Regions from separate parts of the Cellulosimicrobium sp. TH-20 genome, predicted to be linked through region 3. Evidence: riboswitches for the same ligand, from Rfam matches in the RefSeq annotation. Region 3 holds a riboswitch; each other region holds the start of a gene.
What was found. A riboswitch is a leader RNA that binds a small molecule or an ion and turns the genes downstream of it on or off. The one in region 3 is predicted to bind S-adenosylmethionine.

Region 1 (7,708 bases), 820 kb from region 3:
GCGCGACCGCGTCGTCGACCGCCTGCGCGTCCCCGGCGCCCTGCGCGGGCGCGCCCACCTGCGCACCACGCTCGCCGCGCTCGGGTTCCCGTCCAAGTAGCCCGGCGGGCCCCCACGCGACCGCGTCGCCCCGAGCCACCGCACCCCACCAGAGGAAGCCATGTCCCACCAGCACCCGCACCCGACCGCCACCCCCGGCGGGCCGCGACCGGCGTCCGGCCGCGTCCCGCTGTCCGTGCTCGACCTCGCGATCGTCCCCGAGGGGGCGACGGGCCAGGACGCGGTGCGCCGCGCCGTCGGGCTCGCGCGCGACCTCGACCGGCTCGGCTACCACCGCGTCTGGTACGCCGAGCACCACCTGTCGCCCGGCGTCGGCTCCGCGTCGCCCGCCGTGCTCGCCGCCGCCGTCGCGGCCCGGACCGAGCGCATCCGTGTCGGCAGCGGTGCCGTGCTGCTCAGCACGACGAGCCCGCTCGTCGCCGCCGAGCAGTTCGGGACGATCGCCGCGCTCCACCCGGGCCGCGTCGACCTCGGGCTCGGCCGCGCGTTCACGCCGCCGACGGGGGAGAAGGGGGCCGGGGCGCCGCGGCGGGCCCGGCCCGCCACCGGGCCGCGGGTCGTCGACGGGCTGTACGTGCCCGGCGCGCCGCCCGCCGACGTGAACGACTCCGTGCTGCGCGAACGCATCCTCGCGCAGAAGCGGATCGTCGGGGCGTCGCGCACCCCGGCGAGCTTCCGCGACGAGCTCGAGCTCGTGCTCGGGCTGCGCGCGGGGACCTACCGCGACGAGCGCGGGACGCCGTACGTGAGCCCGCCCGTCGAGGGCGCCGACTGGGACCTGTGGGTCCTCGCGTCGAGCGCGGGCGAGAGCGCGCGCGTCGCGGGCGAGCTCGGGCTGCCGCTCGCCGCGAACTACCACGTGGCGCCGTCGGCGACGCTCGACACCGTCGCCGCGTACCGCGAGGCGTTCCGGCCGGGCGTGCTCGACGAGCCCTACGTCGTCGTGTCCGCCGACGTGCTCGTCGCCGACACCGTCGAGCGGGCCCGCGAGCTCGCGACGCCGTTCGCGGACTGGGTGCTCTCCATCCGCAGCGGCGCCGACGGCGCGATCGCCTACCCGGAGCCGGGCACGTCGCCCGCGTGGGAGGAGCGTCCGGAGGCGGAGCGCGCGCTCGTCGCCGACCGCGTCGACACACGCATCGTCGGTGACCCCGAGACCGTCGTGCGGCGGCTCGAGACCCTGCGCCGCGCGACCGGCGCGGACGAGCTGCTCGTCACCACCGCGACCCACGACGCCGACGACGCCCGACGCTCGTTCGCGCTGCTCGCCGAGCACTGGTTCGCGGGCGCCCCGAGCGGCGGCGACACCACGACCACGACCGCTACGCCCGCCGTCGCACCCGCGCTCGCCACCACCCGCTGACGCCACCACCCCGCGAAGGAGACACCCATGACCACGACCCCGCCCCTGCGGGCCGCGACCGACGCCGCCGCCCAGGTCGCCGACGGCGCGCTGCTGATCGACGTGCGCTCGGCCGGCGGTCGCGCCGCGCACGGCGAGATCCCCGGCGCCACGCTCGCCGACCGCGACGACCTGGACGCGCTGTTCGGCCCCGCCGACGCCCCGGTGATCTCGCTCGACACGCCCGTCGTCGTCGTGTGCGGGTCGCCGAACGGCTCCGGGCCCGTCGCCGAGGCGCTCGCACGCCGGGGGTACACGCACGTGTCCCACGTCGACGGCGGCTTCCCCGCGTGGAAGGAGGCCGGCCTCCCGGCGTCCGACCCGGTCGGGGCGGCCCCGGAGCCCGCGCCCGCGGGGCCCGCGGCGTCGCCGGACCCGACGGCGCCCGCCCGGCCCTGAGCCGGCGGCCGGACCGTGCCCCGCACGTCCGGCCCCCGCACCACCGCACGACGCACCACCCGCACCGACACCACGGAGACCCTCATGCCCGTCGAGTTCCTCGGCATCGCCACGACCAACGACGCCTCGGAGACCACCGAGCGCACGACCGCCGCGTTCGACCCCGCCTACCTCGAGCGCCTCGTGCGCGCGCACGAGGACAACGGCTGGACGCGCGTCCTCTTCGCGTACGGCTCCTCCGGCCCCGAGCCCGCCGCGCTCGCCGCCTACACCGCCGCGCGCCTGCAGTCGATCGAGCTGCTGCTCGCGCACCGGCCCAACGTGTCCTACCCGACGTACGCCGCCAAGACGTTCGCGACGCTCGACCAGCTCTCCGGCGGGCGGCTCTCCGTGCACTTCATCACCGGCGGAAACGACCACGAGCAGGGCCGCGAGGGCGACACGCTGACCAAGGACGAGCGGTACGCGCGCACCCACGAGTACATCCAGATCGTCAAGCAGGCCTGGTCGAGCGCCGAGCCGTTCGACCACCACGGGCCGTTCTACGACTTCGACGACTTCGTGCTCGACGCCAAGCCGTTCGAGGGCCGCACCCCGACCATCTCGTTCGGCGGGTCGTCGGACGCCGCGTTCCGCGTCGGCGCGGCCGAGGCCGACATCTACGCCGTCTGGGGCGAGCCGCTCGACCGCACCGCCGAGCAGATCGCGCGCGTGCACGCCGAGGCCGCCGCCGCGGGCCGCACGACGCCGCCGCGCATCCACGCCGCGTTCCGGCCGATCGTCGCGCCGACCGAGGAACTCGCCTGGGAGAAGGCGCACCGCATCCTCGACCGGATCGAGGCGCGCAAGGCCGCCGCGGGGGGCCAGCTCAGCCGTCGGCACCCGATCGACAAGCCCGAGAACGCGGGTTCCCAGCGCCTGCGCGAGATCGCCGCCCAGGGCGAGCGCTTCGACACCGCGCTGTGGACCGCGACCGCGAAGGCCACCGGCGGCGCCGGCAACTCCAACGCGCTCGTCGGCACGCCCGAGCAGGTCGCCGAGGCGCTGCTCGCCTACTACGACCTCGGCGTCCGCGTCATCTCCGCGCGCGGCTACGACCTGCTGGACGACGCGGTCGACTTCGGTCGCTACGTCATCCCGCTCGTCCGCGAGGAGGTGGCGAAGCGCGACGCCGCCGCCGCCGAGGCCACCGCGGCCTGACAGATCGGCAACCCCGCCCCGGGGTCGGCAGCTCCGGTCGGGTTCGGCACCTGCGCGTGCCGAACTCGACCGGAGCTGCCGAACGCGCCGGTACCGGCCCCGGACGACGACGAACAACAAGGAGAAGGACGTGCGGTTCCAGGTACTCGACATCGTGTTCAACCCGCCCCACCCCGTGACCGGGGAGGCGGTCGCGCCGTCCGACCGGTTGAACCGGGTCGTGGAGACGGCGGTGCTGGCCGAGGAGCTCGGGTTCGACTCGTTCGCGGTGGGGGAGCGGCACGCGGGAGAGATGCTGTCGTCGGCGCCGACGGTGCTCCTCGGCGCGGTCGCGGCGCGGACGTCGCGCATCCTGCTGAGCACGGGCGTCACCGTGCTGTCGCTGCTCGACCCGATCCGCGTCGCCGAGGACCTCGCGACGGTCGACCAGCTGAGCCGCGGGCGGCTGGAGATCGTCATCGGCAAGGGCAACGAGGTGCTGCAGTACCCGCTGCTCGGGCTGGACCTCGACAAGCAGTACGAGTACCTCCAGGAGAACTACGAGCTGCTGCGCCTGCTGCTGTCGGAGGAGGACGTCAGCTGGAGCGGGCGGCACCGCCACGCGCTGGAGCACGCGACGACGCTGCCACGGCCGTTCGCCGGGCCGTTCCGGATCTGGCACGGGTCGGCGACGTCGCGCTTCGCGGTGGACCTCGCGGCCCGGTACGGGGACCCGATCGTCAGCGCCAACGCGTTGCAGCCGCGCGAGAACTACCAGGTGCTCATCGACCGCTACCGCGAGCAGTACGCGGCGCACGGGCACGACCCGGCGTACGGGTTCGTCGGGTCGGGCTCGGGCGGGCTGTTCCTCGCCGACACGACGGAGGAGGCGATCGAGCAGTACCGCCCGATCTACGAGGGCCAGGTCGCGGCGGCGGCGCGCCGGGGGTACGGGCCGGACGCCGTCGGGAAGGCACCGAGCTTCCGGACGGTCGAGGACGCCGTCGAGCGCGGGCCCGCGCTCGTGGGGTCGCCGGAGCGCGTGGCGGAGAAGATCCTCGACTACCACGCCTCGTACCGGCACGACCTGCAGTCCGTCTCGGTGAACCACCTGATCCCCGCGGCGCAGCAGGAGGACGTGCTGCGCCGGTTCGCGGAGGAGGTCGTGCCCGTCGTGCAGGCCGAGGTGAAGACGGACCTGTGGAGCCCGGCCGACACCCGCCGCGCGGCGGGGTTCACGGCGGCCTGACGAGGCATCCTCGACGCCACGGCCGGTTCGCTCTTCCTCGAGCCGGGCGGCGTGGATGACGGAGGTGGCTGCGCTGCGGGCCCGGCGGCAGGCTGAGAACACCCCTGCTGAAGAGGCCCACGGTGTAGCGTCGCGTCCCGGGCGCAGCTCCGGTCTCGACGCAGGCTCTCGCACTCACGCCGCCCTTCCTTGACGCGACGACCCCTCCGCGAGGTGCGCCATGACGACCCACCACTCGCTCGACGCGTTCTTCGGCTCGTTCTTCCACCAGGACTGGGAAGAGGACTACGGGAGTCCCGCAGGTGCTCTGGCGCGCTTCCTGGACCTGGTCGGCCCCAGCAGGTACGACGGACTCGTCGACGAGATCGACAGCACCCTGGACCGCTACCGTTCCGACGAGCAGGTCGTCGAGTGGATCAACGGCCGGCTTCATGCCGAGCTCTATCGCGAGGCCGTGGGAATGCCGCTGCGCGACTGGCTCCTCGTGGTGCGGGGAGAAGTGACGGCGAGAATCACCGCATCAGATCTTGACGGTCCCTGAGGAGTTTCGCTCTCTCGGTCTCTCGCGTGCCGGCTACGGTCGGCGGGCCTGATCGCGACGGCTCCGGTGGCGCGTCGTGCTCGGCGTGCCGGCGCACGTCCGGGCGTCGACGACGTCGCTGTCGACGCCCGTGGCGCGCGCTTCGCTGTCGGTGGCGTCGCGGCGGTCCGTGCTGCCGCAGGTCGGGCGCCCGTCCGAGCGCGCCCGGTCCGTGGCGCCACCCCACCTCCCGAGTCGCCCTTCCCGGCGCGGTGACACGCGAGACGGCCGCGACTCGCGTCGTCTCGGCGGAAACAACCGTCCGCCTGGCGGGACGGCCGTCTCGATACTTGACTCAACCAGTCGAGATTGTCTTTCCTGCTCCCAGGTGACGAGCGTCAGCACGCAGGCCCGGCTCGCTGACCAGCAACCCTTCGACGTGACGGGGTGCTCCGGGAACGACCTGACCGCGTGGCTCCCGCCGCGCGGTAAGCACGGCACCCCGGTGGGTCCCCCGCCGCGCCGGCCCTGGGCCCGGCACGGTCGACCACCGGCGCCGGACGACCGCCGGTCCTCAGCCGGCACACGAGGAGAGCAGCACGACATGATCCCCACACCTCACCGACGCCGGTCCCTGACCGTCGCCGCGGCGGCCGCCGCGACGGGCCTCCTGCTCAGCGCGTGCGCGGGCGGCGGCTCCGGCGCGTCCGACGGCGACGGGTCGCCCAGCCCGTCCGGCGAGCCCGTGACGGGCGGCGACCTGACGTTCGCCCTCACGGTCGACTCGCACTGCATCGACCCGCAGCAGGTCGGCAACAACGACGCCATCGCGGCGGCCCGCCAGACCGTCGCGTCGCTCACGGCGCAGGACCCGGAGTCGGGCGAGATCCTGCCGTGGCTCGCGGAGAGCTGGGGGGTGAACGACGACGCGTCGAGCTACACGTTCCACCTGCGCGACGACGCGACGTACGCCGACGGCACGCCGATCGACGCCGAGTCGGTGAAGACGAACTTCGACGCGATCGTCGCGCTCGGCGCGACGGCGTCGCTCGGGTCGCAGTACCTCGTCGGCTACGAGGGCACGACCGTCACCGACCCGCAGACCCTCACGGTGGACTTCGCGGAGCCGAGCGCGCAGTTCCTCCAGGCGACGTCGACGTTCTCGCTCGGCCTCCTCGCCCCGTCCTCGGCCGGCCTGAGCGTCGAGGACCGCTGCGCTGGGAAGTTCGTCGGCTCGGGCCCGTTCTCCGTGAAGTCGTACACGCAGGACCAGGAGATCGTGCTCGAGAAGGTCGCGGGCTACGCGTGGGGCTCGGAGGCGAGCGACCACCAGGGCGAGGCCTACCTCGACACGGTGACGTTCAAGGTCATCCCCGAGGCGAGCGTGCGCAGCGGCAGCCTGGAGTCGGGGCAGATCGACGCCACGGCCGCGATCTCGACCGTCGACCTGCCGCAGTTCGACGGGAACGGGTTCTGGCTCGAGTACCGCGCCAACCCGGGCGTCGTGTTCAACCTCTTCCCCAACGAGTCGAGCCCGCTCGCGGGCGACGAGGCCGTGCGGACGGCGATCCTCCAGGGCATCGACCGCGAGCAGATCGCGGACACCGTGCTCAGCGCCCAGGACGAGCCGGCCACGAGCGTCCTGTCGCACTCGACCCCGCTGTACGAGAGCGTCGCGGACGAGCTCGCCTACGACCCCGAGGGCGCGAAGAAGATCCTCGACGACGCGGGCTGGGTCGAGGGCGCCGACGGCGTCCGGGAGAAGGACGGCCAGAAGCTCTCCACGACCGTGACGTTCTGGCAGGTGCCGGAGCCGCTCGAGCTCGTCCAGCAGCAGCTCGCGCAGATCGGCGTGGACCTCCAGCTCCAGCACGTGACCGTCGCCGAGTCGCAGGCGATCAAGGAGAGCGGCGACTTCGACTTCGACTACTACAACCTCACGCGCTCCGACCCGGACGTGCTGCGGACGATCTTCTCGGCGAACGCGCGCAACATCAACCAGCGCGACGCCGAGGAGGTCGACGACCTGCTCGACGCGTCGGCCGCGGCGACCGACCCGGCCGAGCGCCAGGAGCTCGTCACGGAGGCGTCGCGCCTGCTCGTGCAGAAGGGCCACGCGATCCCGGTCTACGAGCTCTCGACGACCATCGCGGCCGCCGACACGGTCCACGGCCTGACGTTCGAGGCGTCGTCGCGCCTCGACTTCTACGACGCCTGGGTCACCCAGGGCTGACCCGCCGGGCCCGCCTGCCCGACGCCGCGGCGTCGGGCAGGCGGGCATCCCCCACGGAAGGAGGCCGACCATGGGCCGGTACGTCCTGCGTCGCGCCGGGCAGGGCCTGTTCGTGCTCTGGGCGGCGTTCACCATCTCGTTCTTCGTCCTCTACCTGCTGCCCAGCGACCCGGCCGCGCTCATGGCGAGCGGCGGGGGCGAGGCGGACCAGGTGGACCCCGCGCTGCTCGACGCCCTGCGCGCCCAGTACGGCCTCGACCGGCCCGTGCTCGTGCAGTACGCGGACGCGCTGTGGCACGCGCTGCGGCTCGACTTCGGGACGTCGTACGCGTCCGGGGCGCCCGCGACGCAGCTCGTGCTCCAGGCGCTCCCGGAGACGCTCCGGCTCACCGCCGCGGGGCTCGTCCTCGCCGTCGTGGCGGGCGCCGGCATCGCGATCGCGAGCACGTTTCCGCGCGCGGCCTGGCTGCGCCACGCGCTCGCGTCGCTCCCTCCGTTCGGCGTCGCCCTGCCGCCGTTCTGGCTGGGCCTCCTCCTGCTGCAGTGGTTCTCCTTCCAGATCCCGCTGTTCCCCGCGATCGGCAACCAGGGCGCGATCAGCCTCGTGCTGCCGGCGATCACGCTCACCGTGCCGGCGAGCGCGGCGCTCGCCCAGGTGCTCGCGCG
Region 2 (7,708 bases), 830 kb from region 3:
CGCGCCGTCAGTCAGGGGATCGCGGTGCCCGACAGTGCCGGCCCGGACCCCGCGAGCGCGCCCGTCCTCGCGGTGCGGGACCTGCGCAAGGAGTTCACGCTGCCGCGCGGGTCGGCGCACCGGACGCTCGTCGCGGTGGACGGCGTGAGCCTCGCGGTCGGGCGCGGCGAGACGTACGCGCTCGTGGGGGAGTCGGGGTCGGGCAAGAGCACGACGGCGCGCCTCGCCCTCCGGCTCGAACGGCCCACCGCGGGCACGGTGGAGTTCGCCGGAGAGGACATCACGACGGCGCGCGGCGAGCGGCTGCGGTCGCTGCGCCGCGGCTTCCAGGTGGTCTACCAGTCCCCGTACGCGTCGCTCGACCCGCGGTTCACCGTCGAGCAGATCGTCACCGAGCCGCTCCGGGCGTACCGGGTCGGCTCGCCGTCCGAGCGTGCCGACCGGGCGCGTGCGCTCGTCGAGGACGTCGCGCTCCCGCCCGACGTGCTCCGCCGGGGACCGCGCGAGCTCTCGGGCGGGCAGCGCCAGCGCGTCGCCATCGCGCGGGCGCTCGCCCTGAACCCGGCGCTCGTCGTGCTCGACGAGCCCGCCTCGGCGCTCGACGTGTCCGTGCAGGCGCAGATCCTCGAGCTGCTCGTGCGTCTCCAGGCCGAGCACGGGCTCGCGTACCTGTTCATCTCGCACGACCTCGCCGTCGTGCGGCAGGTGTCCGACCACGTCGGCGTCATGCACCGCGGGCGCGTCGTCGAGCAGGGGGCGGCCGAGCAGATCCTGCTCGACCCGCAGGAGGAGTACACGCGTGAGCTCGTCGCGGCCATCCCCGGCCGCCGCGCGCGCCAGGGGCGCACGGCGAGGTAGAACGGCCCGTTGCGAGGTAGCACACGGCGTGCTCTACCTCGCGGCGGCGGGCCGGGTCAGGCCTCGCGGTTCTCCGAGGAGAGGAACCAGGCCTGCTTCTCCAGGTCCGCGATGATCTCGTGCAGGATGTCGGCGCTCGTCGGGTCCTCCGCGTCGACGTCGTCGTGCACGGCGCGGACGACCTCGACCGTCTGCGCGATGCGCTCGACGACCGCGTCGACCGTGTCGCCGACCGACACGAGGCCGGCCGGGTACGGCGAGAGGTCCGTCGTCGTCGCGACGGTCTCGGTGCGGCCGTCGGGCACGACCTGGAGCGCGCGCATGCGCTCGGCGACGGTGTCGCTGTGCTCGCGCGCGGCGTCCACGACGTCGTCGAGCTGGAGGTGCAGGTCGCGGAACCCGCGGCCCGTGACGTTCCAGTGGGCCTGCTTGCCCTGGACGTGCAGGTCGACGAGCGCGACGAGCACACGCTGCAGGTGGGCGCGGAGCTTCTCCGACGCCTCGAAGCGTGCCGTCGTGCGGTGGATGGTGGGTGCGGACATGGTGCTCCTCGCTCTCTCGGGGGTCGCCCGGAATCGTGCGGCGGTCACCCGGCTTCCGTCGGTGCCGTTCACTTGAACGATTCCAGACTAGGTCGCATTCCGCGCGCCCGCCAGCAAGGAGAGGCGTGCCTGACCTGCGGCGGCGCTCGTCCCGCAGCCCGGCGTGTCACGTCCTCTCGCCAGGTGAGAGGACGGCGTCCGCCCTTGCCCCCGGCGGCGCGCGGTGGTCCGCTGGGGCCATGACCGACACCTCCCGGACCCCCGCCCCCGGCACCCTCCCGTCGCGCACGCTCGGCACCGGCGGGGCGGCGCTCGCCGTCTCCGCCGTCGGGTTCGGCGGCATGTCCGTCACCGACGCCTACGGCCCCGCGGTCGCCGCGGAGGCCGAGGCCGTGCTGCGCCGCGCGCTCGATCTCGGCGTGACGCTCTTCGACACGGCCGACGTCTACGGCCACGGCCGCAACGAGGAGCTGTTCGGCCGGGTCCTCGGGCCGCACCGGGACGAGATCGTCCTCGCGTCGAAGTTCGGGCTCCCGCCCGCGGGCGGCCACCCCGACGGGCGTCCGGTCGACGGCCGCCCCGAGTACGTCCGTGCCGCAGTCGACGCGAGCCTGCGCCGCCTCGGCACCGACCGCCTCGACCTGTACTACCTGCACCGCGTCGACCCCCAGGTGCCCATCGAGGACACGGTGGGCGCGCTCGCCGAGCTCGTGGAGGCCGGGAAGGTCCGCGGCATCGGTCTCTCGGAGCCGTCCGCCGCGACCGTGCGCCGCGCGCACGCCGTGCACCCCGTGACGGCCGTGCAGAGCGAGTACTCGCTGTGGACGCGCGACCCGGAGGACGAGGTGCTGCCGACGCTGCGCGAGCTCGGGGTCGGCTTCGTGCCCTTCTCGCCGCTCGGCCGGGGCATCCTCACCGGGACCGTGGACGCCACCGACGGCTTCGCGGAGGACGACGTGCGCCGCGCCCACGCCCGGTACGCCGGCGAGGCGTTCGAGCACAACCGCGGCCTCGTGCGCTCCCTGGAGCAGCTCGCCGCGGAGCACGGCGTCACGACGGCGCAGCTCGCGCTCGCGTGGCTCCTCGCGCAGGGCGACGACGTCGTCCCGATCCCGGGGACGAAGCGCGTCGCATACCTGGAGCAGAACGTCGCGGCGGCCGCGGTCGAGCTCACGCCGGACGACGTCGCGACGATCGGCGCGGCGATCCCGCGCGCGGCCGTCCAGGGCGTGCGGCACCCGCAGCCGGACCTCCTCGACGGCTGACCTGCCGCGCGGGCCGGCGGCGAGGGCAGGGGGCCGCCCACCCTGCCTCGCGGGGCCGGGGAGACCTAGACTGGAGAGGTCCTGTGGGTCTCCCCGCGCAGAGGTCGGCTCCGATGTCGTGGCTGCTCATGATCTGGTGCGCGACGGCGTGCACGGCCGCCGCCGCGTGGTGGGTGCTGCGCCGGGCCGGGCGACCTCCGAGCCACCGGGCGGGCGGGCGCCGTCGTGCCGCCGCGGCCCCGGACCCGCTCACGACGCTCGCGCTCCAGGTGCGGCTCACCGCGCTCGCCGCGGAGCTCCGGCGCATCGAGGCCGACCCGGACGTCTACGCGCGCGCCCACCACTACCTAGCGGTCCAGGGCGCCTACGACGCGCTGCTGCGCGAGGCCTGCCGGCTCACGGGGCTCCCGGTCGCGGACGCGCCCCTGCGCGCGGGCTTCCGCACCGGCGACGACGAGCGGTTCCGCGAGGAGCTCGAGCTCAGCGCGCGCGGCTGGAGCTGGTGACGGACCACCCGTGAGGGGCGGCACGGGACGGGCGAGGGGCCCGACGGCGGGACGTCCGCCGTCGGGCCCCTCGCCCGTCCGCGCGCTCAGAGCGCGGAGTGGTCGCCGATCCGGTGGTAGGTGCGGTCGTGGTAGACGAGCGGCGACGCCGCCGCCTCCCGCGGCGCCCCGGGCGCGGCGCCGACGCTCGACGCGAGCGCGCGCAGCGAGACGAGGTAGGAGTCGCCCACCGGGGTGCGCTGGACGACCCGCCCGCGCACCCACGACAGCGCGCCGTCGATCACGGGCTCGCCCGTCGGCAGGCGCGACCAGCCGCCGTCCGCGAACCGGTCGATGCCGCTCGTCGCGAACCGGGCCGAGACGTCGTCCTGGTGGTCCGCGAGGAAGCTCACGGTCAGCGTGCGCGCGGTCGAGACCGCGGGCCACGACGACGACGTGGACGCGAGCGAGAACGCGAGCAGCGGGGGCGCGGCGGAGACGGAGATGACCGACGTCGCGGTGAAGCCGACGAGGCGGTCGCCGTGCTCGAGCGCGACGACGGCGACGCCCGCGGGGTGGCCGCGGAACACGGCCTTGTACTCGTCGGGGGAGAGCTGGGGCTCGTCCTGCTCGGCCAGGAGGGCCTCCAGGTGGGTGAGCTCGGCGGTCATCGGGCCACCCCCGCGAACGCGTCGGCGACAGCCTCGTCGGTGCTGGCCGCCGGGCGGTCCTCCGCCGGGGGGAGCGGTGCCGTGGCGCGGCGCAGGGCGTCGCCCTGGCGCGCGAGCCACGCGTCCACGACCGGTCCCAGGTCCGCGAGCTGCGGCTCGGTGACCGTGAGCGACCGGGTCGGGACGACGGCGCCGAGCTCGACGAGCACGGGTCGCAGGTGCACCTCCCCGACGAGCGCGTGCGCCGGGTTCCCGGACACGACGAGCGGGACCACGACGACGCCCGCGAGCCCGTCGGGGCCGTAGAGGTCGAGGAAGGCCTTGAGCAGCCCGGTGTACGACGCCTTGTAGACCGGCGTCGCCACGACGGCGACGGTCGCCCGGGCGAGCTGCTCACGGGCGGCGTCGGCCGCCGGGTGGTCGGCGGCGAGCACCTCGCCGGCGAGTGACGCCAGGTCGACCGTGGCGACGTCGTCCGCGCCGAGGAGGTCGGCGACGCGGCGCGCGACCGTCTCGGCGGCGCCGAGCGTGCGCGAGCCGGGCCGCGGGTTGCCCGAGACGGCGAGCACCGTCGGGTGGGTGGGGTGGTGGGTCATGTGCACCTCGCAGTAGTCGTCGATCACGCTTGCCGTGCGGGCCGTCCTCGCCGGTGGCGGGGCAGGCCGGGCCCGGCCTGGTCATCTCCCGGAGCACCCCGCCGTGACAGGGGGTTGCCGGCCAGCGAGCCGGGGCTTGGCGCTGGCGCTCGTGACCTGGGGACGGGTATAGCAACCGCCCCGGGAAACTGCACCGGATCGGTAGGGTTTCTCAGTGGGTGGACGGATGTGTCGTCGTCGGTGACTCCTGTGCCGCCCCGTGCGGTCGCTCGTGCGTTGTGGACGCCCGTGCCGGTGCGCGCGGAGTGAGACGGTGTGACGGGAGCTTCTGGCACAGGCGTACCGTCAGCAGGAGTTCCGCCCGCGTCAGACGAGGAGTACCCATGGACAGCCGACTGCAGTCCGTCTACGACGAGGTCCTGCGTCGCAACCCCGGCGAGGCCGAGTTCCACCAGGCCGTGCGCGAGGTCTTCGACTCGCTCGGCCCCGTGCTGCGCAAGCACCCGCGCTACGTCGAGGCCGCCGTCCTCGAGCGCGTGTGCGAGCCGGAGCGCCAGATCATCTTCCGGGTCCCGTGGGTGGACGACACCGGGCGCGTGCAGATCAACCGCGGCTTCCGCGTCGAGTTCAACTCCGCGCTCGGCCCGTACAAGGGCGGCCTGCGGTTCCACCCGTCGGTCTACCTCGGCATCGTGAAGTTCCTCGGCTTCGAGCAGATCTTCAAGAACTCGCTCACGGGCATGCCCATCGGCGGCGGCAAGGGCGGCTCCGACTTCGACCCGCGCGGGCGGTCCGACGGCGAGGTCATGCGGTTCTGCCAGTCCTTCATGACGGAGCTCTACCGGCACATCGGCGAGAACACGGACGTCCCCGCGGGCGACATCGGCGTGGGCGGCCGCGAGATCGGCTACCTCTTCGGGCAGTACAAGCGCATCACCAACCGGTACGAGTCCGGCGTCCTCACGGGCAAGGGCATCTCGTGGGGCGGCTCGCTCGTCCGCACGGAGGCCACGGGCTACGGCACGGTCCTCTTCGCGCAGAACATGCTGGAGACGCGCGGGCAGGAGCTCGACGGGCGCCGCGTCGTCGTCTCGGGCTCGGGCAACGTCGCGATCTACGCGACGGCCAAGGCGCAGCAGCTCGGCGCGAACGTGGTCGCGTTCTCCGACTCGTCGGGCTACGTCGTCGACGAGGCCGGGGTCGACCTCGAGCTCCTGCGCCAGATCAAGGAGGTCGAGCGCGGGCGCGTCGCCGACTACGCCGCGCGCCGTCCCGGGGCCCGCGTCGTCACCGACGGGTCCATCTGGGACGTGCCGTGCGACGTCGCGCTCCCGTGCGCGACGCAGAACGAGCTCGACGAGGCGGCGGCCAAGCAGCTCGTCGCGAACGGCGTCGTCGCGGTCGCGGAGGGCGCCAACATGCCCACGACGCCGAGCGCCGTCGCGCTGCTCCAGGAGGCGGGCGTCCTCTTCGCGCCGGGCAAGGCCGCCAACGCGGGCGGCGTCGCGACGTCGGCCCTCGAGATGCAGCAGAACGCGTCGCGCGACGCGTGGTCCTTCGAGTACACCGAGGACCGCCTCGCGCAGATCATGGCGGGCATCCACGACCGCTGCGTCGAGACGGCCGACGAGTACGGCACGCCCGGCAACTACGTGCTCGGCGCCAACATCGCGGGCTTCACCAAGGTCGCCGACGCGATCCTCGCGCTCGGCGTCATCTGACCCGAGCCGCACGACGACGGCCGTCGGCGCCCCGCGCAGAGCGGTGGTTCCGGCGGCCGTCGTGCGCGCGAGGCCGGCGCGGCACCGTGCCCCGGCGGAGATCCGCGCCCTGCTGTGGGGCACGGAGCGAGGAGCGACGCTCCACACGGGGTGGCGAGCGGCCTATGCTCGGTCGTCGTGGAGCCCGACGACATGACCGGCCGGCCGGCGAACAGTGCCGGGCGCACGGTCGGGCAGCGCGCCGGCAGCGCGGTCCTCGGCCTCGTGGTGGCGGCGCTCCTCTACGTTCCCGCCTTCCCGCTGGCCTTCGCGGCGCTCTTCTTCGCCGCGGGCGCCTTCGACGACCGGTGCTTCTCCCCGGACGTGGGACGGGTGTGCGCCGCGAATCCCGTCGGAGGAGCGGTGGCGATCGTGCTCGGCGTCGTGCTGCTGATCGCACCCGGCGTGTTCGGGATCTACGCGGGCCGGGCGTCCGAGCCCTCCCGCTCGACGAGTGGCTCCTGACCCGGTCCCGCTGAGTCACGAGCCGCGGCGCAGCGCGCGCGAGGGCGTGTCCGGCCCGGTCTCCCAGCGCGGGAAGAATGCCCTCGGACCGGGAGGGCCCGGGCGCCTAGGGTGGCCGGATGGCGACGATCAGGCAAATCCAGGTCACGTTCGACTGCGCGGAGCCACGGCGCGTCGCCCGGTTCTGGTGCGAGGTGCTGGGCTACGTCCCGGCGCCGCCCCCGGAGGGCTTCGCCACCTGGGACGACGCCGAGGCCTCTCTCCCGGCCGAGGAGCGGGACGCGTGGTCCGCGTGCAGCGACCCCACCGGGGCCGGCCCGCGCCTGTACTTCCAGCGCGTCCCCGAGGGCAAGGTCGTCAAGAACCGCGTGCACCTCGACGTGCGTGCCGGCACCGGGCTCGTGGGTGCCGAGCGCCTCGCCGCGCTCGAGGCCGAGCGCGACCGGCTCGTCGCGCTCGGCGCGACGTGCGTGCGTGCGATGCTCGCGGACGAGGAGAACGAGTCCTGCATCGTCATGCAGGATGTCGAGGGCAACGAGTTCTGCCTGGACTGAACGCCGGGCCCGACCCGCGGGACCGATCCGCGAGCCGGTCCCGGCGGTGGTGCCGGGGTGCCTTACGCGACGGTCGTGCGGACCGTGACGGGGATGTTGCCCCGGGTCGCGAGCGAGTACGGGCAGACGGCGTGCGCGGCCTCCGCGAGCTCCTCGGCGAGTTCCTGGGTGACGCCGCCCCCGAGCTCGACGTGCAGCGTCGCGCCGAGCGAGAAGCCGCCGTCGCCGTTCGGGACGAGGTCGACCTCGGCGACGACGGCCGAGTCCGTCACGGGGACCTTGCGCTGCGCCGCGACCATCTTCAGCGCCGAGTGGAAGCACGACGACCACCCGGCCGCGAACAGCTGCTCGGGGTTGGTCCCGCCACCGGGGCCGCCCATCGCGCGCGGGACCGCGAGCGTGACGTCGAGCTGGCCGTCGTCGGACACGGCGCGGCCTCCGGCGCGGCCGTCGCCGGTCGCTGTGGCCACGGCGGTGTAGAGGGTGTCAGCCATCGAGGTGCCTTTCGAGAG
Region 3 (7,708 bases):
GCGGGCGCGTCGTCCGCGGCCTTGGACAGCGCGAGGAACGTGACCGGCCCGACGACGACGGGCCGCGTCACGACGCTTGCCTCCTTGGTCTCGACGAACTCGCGGACGACGCGGTCGTCGACGAAGCGGATCGGGGTGTCCGGGCCGATCTCGGGGACCAGGTAGTGGTAGTTGGTGTCGAACCACTTGGTCATCTCGAGCGGGGCGTCGTCCCCCTGGCCGCGCGCCACGGTGAAGTAGCCCGCGAGGTCGAGGCGGCCGGCGTCGTCGGTGAGCGACGCGAACCGCGACGGGACCGCCCCGAGGGCCGCGGCGACGTCGAGCACCTGGTCGTAGAAGGAGAACGACCCGGGGACCGAGGCGTCGTCGGCGCCGAGGCCGAGGTCGACGAGCCGGCGGACGGTCGCGAGGCGCAGCTCGCGGGCCGTGGCCTCGAGCTCGTCGGCCGACGTCTTGCCGGCCCAGAACGCCTCGACGGCCTTCTTCAGCTCGCGGCGGCGCCCGATGCGCGGGTAGCCGAGCACGGTGCCGGCGGGAAAACCGACCGGGTTCTGGGTAGGGGAGGGTACGGAAGTGGCCATGATCGAAACCTCTTGCTGGTCCGGAGGACCGGTCAGACGGGCGCGCCGTGCGTGGCGGCGCTCGTCGTGGGCAGGGAGGTGCCGGTGACCCACGGCCCGCTGGCCAGGTCCGGGACGAGCGGGGCGGCGGCGGCGCTGGCGCCGCCCCCGGTCCCGACCGACCCGCCGCCGAGGTGGACACCCTCGAGCAGGTCAAGAGCGGCGCGGTGCTTGTTGAACGTGTACACGTGCAGACCGGGCGTGCCCGCGTCGAGGACGCGCTGCGCGAGGTCGACCGAGTACGCGATCCCGTAGGCGTGCTGCGCCTCCGGGTCGGGCAGGGCGTCGAGCGCGTCCAGCAGGTGCTGGGGCGCGCGCACGCCCGTGAGCTCCTCGACGCGACGGAGCCGCGCGGGCTCCGTCGTGGGCAGCAGCCCGGCGAGGATGGGGATCGTCACGCCGGCCGCGCGGGCCTCGGCGACGAAGTCGGTGTACGACGACGCGTCGTAGAAGAGCTGCGTGATCGCGAAGCTCGCGCCGGCCTGCTGCTTCTGCCAGAGGCGGCGCACCTCCTGGGTGCGCGTCGTGCCGGCGGCGGGGTTCCCGTCGCAGAACGTCGCGACGGCGATCGTCAGCGGCCGGGCTGCGCCGCGCAGCGCGACGGCGGGGTCGGACGCGCAGCGCGACGCCTCGACCTCGCGCAGCAGCGCGACGAGCTCGGTCGACGACCGGACGCCGTCGGGCGCGGGCTGCCAGTCCGGCTGGTCGCGCGGCGGGTCGCCCCGCAGCGCGAGGAAGCTCCGCACGCCCTCGTCGAGGAAGTCGGTGATGACCGACTCCACGTCCTCGCGCGACGCCCCGACGCACGTGAGGTGTGCGATCGGCAGCACGGGCGTGCCCTGGAGCAGGCGTCCGACGACCTGGCGCGCGGTCGCGCGGTCGGTGCCCGCGGCGCCGTACGTCACGGACACGAAGTCGGGGTGCGTCGCGACGAGACGGCGTGCCGTCTCCCAGAACTTCGGGGCCGCGTCCGGTCGGCGCGGGGGCATGAGCTCGAACGACACCGTCGGCCGAGGACGGCCCGGACGGTGCGCGAAGGATGCCTCTGAGGTCATGCGTCACTCCATCGACCCTGGCGTTAGCACCTTTGTCCTCGGGAGGCTTCCGTCGGCGGGTTGCTGCGGTGTCGTCGAGCCAGGACTCTCGACCGCTCTGGATGGTTGGCACGATCCTACGACCCATCCGACATGCGGTCGAGAGCGCCCGCCAGGTGAGATGCGGAGGGATCGGCCGGAGGCGTAGCGGCGCCCCGCGCTACGGATCTCAGGCTCTCTACGCTACGAATTTCAGGTTTCCTACGCTACAGATTTCAGGTGCTCGAGCGAGGTCCCAGACACCGACCATGGCGACGGGTCGTCGTCGGCCTTGCAGGTCTCAGGCCCTCCGGCGCTCGGGCACGTGCAGGCGGCGGAGGAACCGGTCGGTGCGCAGCGGCGGCCCGCGCCGGTCGAGGAGCGACACGACGACGACGGTCGCCGTCGCGAGCGGGATGGTCCAGGCGGCGGGCTGGGCGAGCAGGGCGCGCACGACGCCGGGGACGCCGTCGGCCGTGCTGCCGGACGGGCTCCCGTACCCCGCAGCGACGAGCGCGGACGACGCGAGCAGCGCCGTCGCGCACAGGACGGCGCCCACGACCATGCCCGCCACCGCGCCGCGCGCGGTGAGGCCGCGCCACCACACGCCGAGCAGGATCACGGGGGACAGGGCCGACGCCGCGAAGACGAACACCGTCCCGACGCTCGTCACGAGGCCCTGCGGGATGGTGACGAGCGCGAACGCGAGCGGGATGAGCGTGCACGCGACCGCCGACCAGCGGAAGGACCGCACGGTGCCGCCGAACAGGTCCTGGCTCACGACGCCCGCCAGAGCGACCACGAGCCCCGACGACGTCCCGAGGAACGCGGCGAACGCCCCGGCGACGACGAGCGCGGCGAGGAGCTCGCCGCCGAGCCCGGGCACGAGGCGGGTCGGCAGCGTGAGGACGACGGTGTCCGCCACCCCGGGCGCCGCGAGGTCGGGCGCGACGACCCGCGCCACGAGCCCGAGCGTGCTCGACACCATGTAGAACACGCTGATCATGACGAGCACGACGACGGTCGTGCGGCGGGCCGAGCCGCCGTCGGGCGAGGTGTAGAAGCGCACGAGGACGTGCGGCAGGCCGGTCGTGCCGAGCAGGAGGGCGAGCAGGAGCGAGACGGTGGCGTACGCGTCGAGGCCGCCCGGCCCGGCCTCGTGGGGGAACACGGCGGCGGGGTCGAACGTGACGACGGCGCCGCCGGGCTCGAACGCCCCGCCGAGCGCCATGAGCACGAAGACGAGCGGCACCGCGAGCGCGGTGAGCTTGACCCAGAACTGGAACGCCTGGACGAACGTGATGGAGCGCATCCCGCCCGCGGCGACGACGGCGCTCACCACGACCGCGATCCCCACCGAGCCGACCCACGGCGGCACCGCGGCCACGCTCGTGATGACGAGCGCCGCCCCGTGGAGCTGCGGCACCACGTAGAGCCACCCGATGACGAGCACGAGCACGCTCGTCACGCGGCGCGCGACCACGGAGTCGAGCCGGGCGTGCACGAAGTCGGGGATCGTGTACGCGCCGCTGCGCCGCAGGGGGCCCGCGACGAACAGCAGGACGAGCAGGTAGCCCGCCGCGTACCCCACGGGGAACCAGAACGCCTCCGCGCCGGACAGCAGCACGAGGCCGGAGAGCCCGAGGAACGTGCCCGCAGACAGGTACTCGCCGCTGATCGCCGACGCGTTCCAGACCGGCCGCACGGTGCGCGACGCGACGAAGAAGTCGCTCGTGGTGCGCGAGATCCGCAGGCCGTAGAACCCGATGAGGCCGGTGGCGAGCAGGAGCAGCGCGATCGCGACGAGGGGCAGCGCGCTGGTCACGGCGCACCGCCGTCGTCGGGGCCGGGCTCGTCGGGCCCGCCCGCGCCCTCGGCGAGCGCGCGGTACCGGCGCTCGTTGCGCGCCGCCGCGACCGCGAAGACGACCGCGAACGCGACGATCACCGGGTAGAAGCCGTACGCGTGCACGAGCCACGGCAGCGGCACGCCGAGCAGCACGACGTCGTCCAGCGCGGGCACGCCGCTCATCGTCACCGTGAGCAGCGTGACGACCGCGAGGAACGACGCCACGCACGCCAGCCCGAGCCGGAGCTGGGCCCGCACGAGCCCGCGCGTGTAGGCGGTCGCGGCGTCGTCCGGCTCGCCGGAGCGTGCCGTGCCCGACGGCGCCCCACCCCCGGGACGGCGCCCTCACCGGGGCCGGGGCGAGGGCCGGGGCGCGCCGCGGGGAGGTCGGTGGACCGGACGCGCACGCGCGCGTCCCGACGCGGGTCGGTGCCCGTCACGGCGCGCCCCGGTGCGGCCCGAGGAGCGCCTCGCGCACGGCGGGCACCATGCGGCGGCTCACCGGGACCTCGTGCCCGGCGACGACGAGCGCGGGCTGCGCCCCGCCGAACCGCGCCGCGGTCACGGCCGCGCGGTCCACGAGGTACGACCGGTGCACGCGCAGGAACCCCGCGGGCGCCCACCGCTCCTCGAGATCGGAGAGCGGCTCGCGCACGAGGAACTGCTCGGTGTCCGTCACGAGCCGGGAGTAGTCGCCCTGCGCCTGCACCCACCGCACCGCGCTGCGCCGGACGAGCCGCGTCGTCGTGCCGACCGTCACGACGAGCGTCTCCTCGGCCGGGGCCGCACCGCCCGCCGGGTCGCCGGCAACCGGCGGTGGAGCGGCGGCGCTCGCGGACGGTGCCGCCGCGTCGGTCGCGGGGGTGCGCCCCGCCGCGGTGCGCTCCGCGACCCGTTCGACGACGCGGTCGACCGCGCGCGTGAGCCGCTCGCGCCGCACGGGCTTGAGCACGTAGTCGACGGCCTCGACGTCGAACGCCTCCAGGGCGCGCGCCTCGTCGGCGGTGACGAACACGACCGCCGGGCGGTCGGCGAACCGCGAGAGCGCGCGGGCGAGGTCGAGGCCGGTCAGCCCCGGCATGTGGATGTCGAGGAACGCCGCGTCCACCGTGCGCGACGAGAGCTCGCGCAGCGCCTCGGACCCGCTCGCGACCCCGCGCACGGTGCGCACGCGCGGGTCGCGGCGGAGCAGGGCCACGAGCTCGTCGAGCACGGGCCGCTCGTCGTCGGCGACGAGCACGTCCAGCCCGACGGCGTCGCCCGCCCCTCCGGGGAGACCGCCGGCCGGAGCCGGGTCCGGGGTGGTCACGGCACGCTCACCTCCGTCTCGTGCAGCGGCTGCGACCGCGGGACGCGCAGCCGCACGAGCGTGCCCGAGCCGGGCGCGGTCTCGATGTCGAGCGCGTGGTCGTCGCCGTAGAGCTGGCGGACGCGCGTGTCGACGTTGCGCAGGCCCACGTGCGTCGTGTCGCGCGACGTGAGGAGCTCACGCACGACGGCCGGGTCCATGCCGACGCCGTCGTCCTCGACCGTGATCTCCGTCTGGGTGCCCTCGTCGCGCGCGGTGATGACGATCGTCCCGCCGTGCTCGCGCGGCTCCAGGCCGTGGCGCACGGCGTTCTCGACGAGGGGCTGCACGGAGAGGAAGGGGATGACGGCCGTCAGCGACTCCGGCGCGATCTGCAGGGTGACGGCGAGGCGCTCGCCGAACCGGGCGCGCTCGAGCTCGACGTAGGAGTGGATCGAGCGCAGCTCGTCGGCGAGGGTCGTGAAGTCGCCGCGCCCGCGGAACGAGTAGCGCGTGAAGTCGGCGAAGTCGAGCACGAGGTCGCGCGCCCGCTCGGGGTCGGTGCTGATGAACGACGCGATGGCACCGAGCGCGTTGTAGACGAAGTGCGGGCTGATCTGGGCGCGCAGCGCGCGGAGCTCGGCCTGCGCGAGCGCCGTGCGCGACGCCTCCAGCTCGGCGAGCTCGAGCTGCGCCGCGCACCACTGCGCCACCTCGCCCGTCGCGCGCACGAGCGGTGGCCGCACGGTGTCGGCGAACGCCACGACGACGCCGGCGACGCGCCCGCCCGCGACGACGGGCGCCCCGACGGCGTCCTCGACGTCGCCGCTCTCGACGTGGCGCCGTCCCGTCGCGAGGACGCGCTCGGCGACGCGCCGCGCGTCGGGCTCGAGCGTCGAGCTCCCGTCGAGGGCGACCGCGCCGTCCGCCGTGACGACGGCGAGCGCGTCGGCGCCGAGGAGCTGGCGCAGGGAGCGGGCCGTGCGGCCGACGTCGTCGCCGTCGAGCCCGTCGCGCAGGTGCGTCGCGGCGCGCGACGCGAGGTGGAGGGTGCGGAACGTCGCCCGGTCGGAGTCGCTCCCGAGCTCGCGCGACCCGCGTGCGAGCCGCCAGGCGAGCACGAGCCCGAGGGTGAGCAGGACGCCCACGACGAGACCGGCGGCGGCGCCGGCGAACACGGGCCCGGACATGCAGTGATCGTATCCAGCGCGGCGTCACCTACCCCGGTGAGGCAGATAAGGTTAGGCAGTCCTATCCCATGACGAAGGAACCTCCTGTGCCGATCTCCCGGACCACGTCGAGCCCGCGCGTGCGCCGCAGCGTCACCACCACCGCCCTCGTGCTCGCCGCGACCCTCCTCGCGGCGTGCTCGTCCGACCCCGAGCCCGCGGCGACCGGCGCGCCGGCGCCGGACGACACCGCGGCGGGGTACGCCGTCGAGCACGCGCGGGGGACCGCCGAGCTCGACGCGGCGCCGCAGCGCGTCGTGACGCTCGAGCCCGTCGAGACGGACACCGCCGTCGCGCTCGGCGTCGTCCCCGTGGGCGCCGCCGTGCTGAGCGTCGAGGCGGGCGTGCCCGCGTACCTCGGCGAGGAGGCGCAGGCGATCGAGGTCGTCGGCACCGTGCCCGAGCCGAACCTGGAGGCCATCGCGGCGCTCGAGCCGGACCTCATCCTCGGTACGGAGTCGCGCCACTCCGACCTGTACGACCAGCTCGCGAGCGTCGCGCCGACCGTCTTCATGGCGACCCAGACCGACCCGTGGCAGGAGAACGTGCTCCTCGTCGGGCGCGCGCTCGGCCGGGAGTCGGACGCCCAGGCCCTGCTCGACGCCTACGACGCGCGGTGCGCCCAGCTCCAGGAGGACTACGACGTCTCCGGGACGGCGCAGCTCCTGCGTCCGCGCGACGGCATCGTGTCCGCGTACGGGCCGCGGTCGTTCGCGGGCAGCACGCTCGAGTGCGTCGGGTTCGCGACGCCGGAGCAGGAGTGGGGCGAGGACATCTCCGTGGACCTGTCCCCGGAGCGCGTGACCGAGGCCGCCGCCGACCTCGTGCTCGTCTCGGCCGCCGACCCCGACGACGCGTCCGCGGTCCCCGCGGAGATCCCGCTCAACGCCGCGTCCTTCCCCGACGTGCGCGTCGTGGACCAGTCGTCCTGGATCAGCGGCGTCGGGCCGCTCGGCGGGCAGGCCGTGCTCGACGACGTCGAGCGCTTCCTGCAGGACCGTGCCGGCTCCTGACGCGGCGGCCGGGCCCCCGGCGACCGCCGGGAGCCCGGCCGGGTGCCGGTTCCACCGGTCGCCCAACGTGCTCTTCCCGACGACGGTCGCGCGCGTGCACGACGTCGGCCCGCGCCTCGTGCGCGTGACGCTCGCCGGGCCGGACCTCGCCGGGTGCGCCGACGTCGGGCTCGACCAGCGCGTGAAGATCCTGCTCCCGGGGCCGGGCGCGGACCGCCTCGCGCGCCGGGCGCGCCTCGCGGACGAGAGCACGTGGCGCCGCGAGTGGTCCGCGCTCGACGACGACGTGCGCCCCGTCATGCGCTCGTACACGCCCGTGGCCGTGCGCCCGGAGGTCGCGGAGGTCGACCTCGACCTGTACCTGCACGAGCCCGCCGGCCCGGCGAGCGCCTGGGCGCGGCGGGCGGCGGTCGGGGACCGCGTCCTGCTGTCCGCGCCGCACGCGCGGTTCGGCGTGACCGACCATGGCACGCAGTGGGACCCGGGACCCGCCGTCGGGCACGTGCTCCTCGTCGCGGACGAGACGTCCGCGCCCGCGGTGCGCGGGATCCTCGCGAGCCTCGGCCCTGACGTCCGGGCCCACGTGCTCGTCGAGGCCGACGACCCGGCGGACGCCCCGCTCGGGGACGTGCCCGCG

Region 1: it holds a riboswitch for S-adenosylmethionine, as region 3 does, so the genes downstream of both, B8281_RS00790 (ABC transporter substrate-binding protein) here and B8281_RS04485 (methylenetetrahydrofolate reductase) in region 3, are expected to answer to the same signal.
Region 2: it holds a riboswitch for S-adenosylmethionine, as region 3 does, so the genes downstream of both, B8281_RS00750 (NADPH-dependent FMN reductase) here and B8281_RS04485 (methylenetetrahydrofolate reductase) in region 3, are expected to answer to the same signal.

What each region holds. Positions count from the first base shown of each region.
Region 1 covers NZ_CP020857.1:168,043-175,750, reverse strand. The annotation lists gene B8281_RS00820 (NADPH-dependent oxidoreductase) at 1-100, shown strand, start outside; gene B8281_RS00815 (LLM class flavin-dependent oxidoreductase) at 161-1,423, shown strand; gene B8281_RS19995 (rhodanese-like domain-containing protein) at 1,451-1,861, shown strand; gene B8281_RS00805 (LLM class flavin-dependent oxidoreductase) at 1,946-3,061, shown strand; gene B8281_RS00800 (LLM class flavin-dependent oxidoreductase) at 3,192-4,289, shown strand; gene B8281_RS00795 (contact-dependent growth inhibition system immunity protein) at 4,510-4,830, shown strand; SAM riboswitch class IV at 5,197-5,310, shown strand; gene B8281_RS00790 (ABC transporter substrate-binding protein) at 5,414-7,042, shown strand; gene B8281_RS00785 (ABC transporter permease) at 7,113-7,708, shown strand, end outside.
Region 2 covers NZ_CP020857.1:158,005-165,712, reverse strand. The annotation lists gene B8281_RS00775 (ABC transporter ATP-binding protein) at 1-858, shown strand, start outside; gene B8281_RS00770 (Dps family protein) at 915-1,400, opposite strand; gene B8281_RS00765 (aldo/keto reductase) at 1,640-2,665, shown strand; gene B8281_RS00760 (hypothetical protein) at 2,779-3,171, shown strand; gene B8281_RS00755 (flavin reductase family protein) at 3,258-3,821, opposite strand; gene B8281_RS00750 (NADPH-dependent FMN reductase) at 3,818-4,417, opposite strand; SAM riboswitch class IV at 4,472-4,574, opposite strand; gene gdhA (NADP-specific glutamate dehydrogenase) at 4,801-6,138, shown strand; gene B8281_RS00740 (hypothetical protein) at 6,316-6,642, shown strand; gene B8281_RS00735 (VOC family protein) at 6,762-7,196, shown strand; gene B8281_RS00730 (organic hydroperoxide resistance protein) at 7,259-7,690, opposite strand.
Region 3 covers NZ_CP020857.1:988,808-996,515, forward strand. The annotation lists gene metE (5-methyltetrahydropteroyltriglutamate--homocysteine S-methyltransferase) at 1-581, opposite strand, end outside; gene B8281_RS04485 (methylenetetrahydrofolate reductase) at 614-1,675, opposite strand; SAM riboswitch class I at 1,681-1,783, opposite strand; gene B8281_RS04490 (cation acetate symporter) at 1,995-3,518, opposite strand; gene B8281_RS04495 (hypothetical protein) at 3,515-3,799, opposite strand; gene B8281_RS04500 (LytTR family DNA-binding domain-containing protein) at 3,978-4,787, opposite strand; gene B8281_RS04505 (sensor histidine kinase) at 4,847-6,019, opposite strand; gene B8281_RS04510 (ABC transporter substrate-binding protein) at 6,106-7,071, shown strand; gene B8281_RS04515 (siderophore-interacting protein) at 7,058-7,708, shown strand, end outside.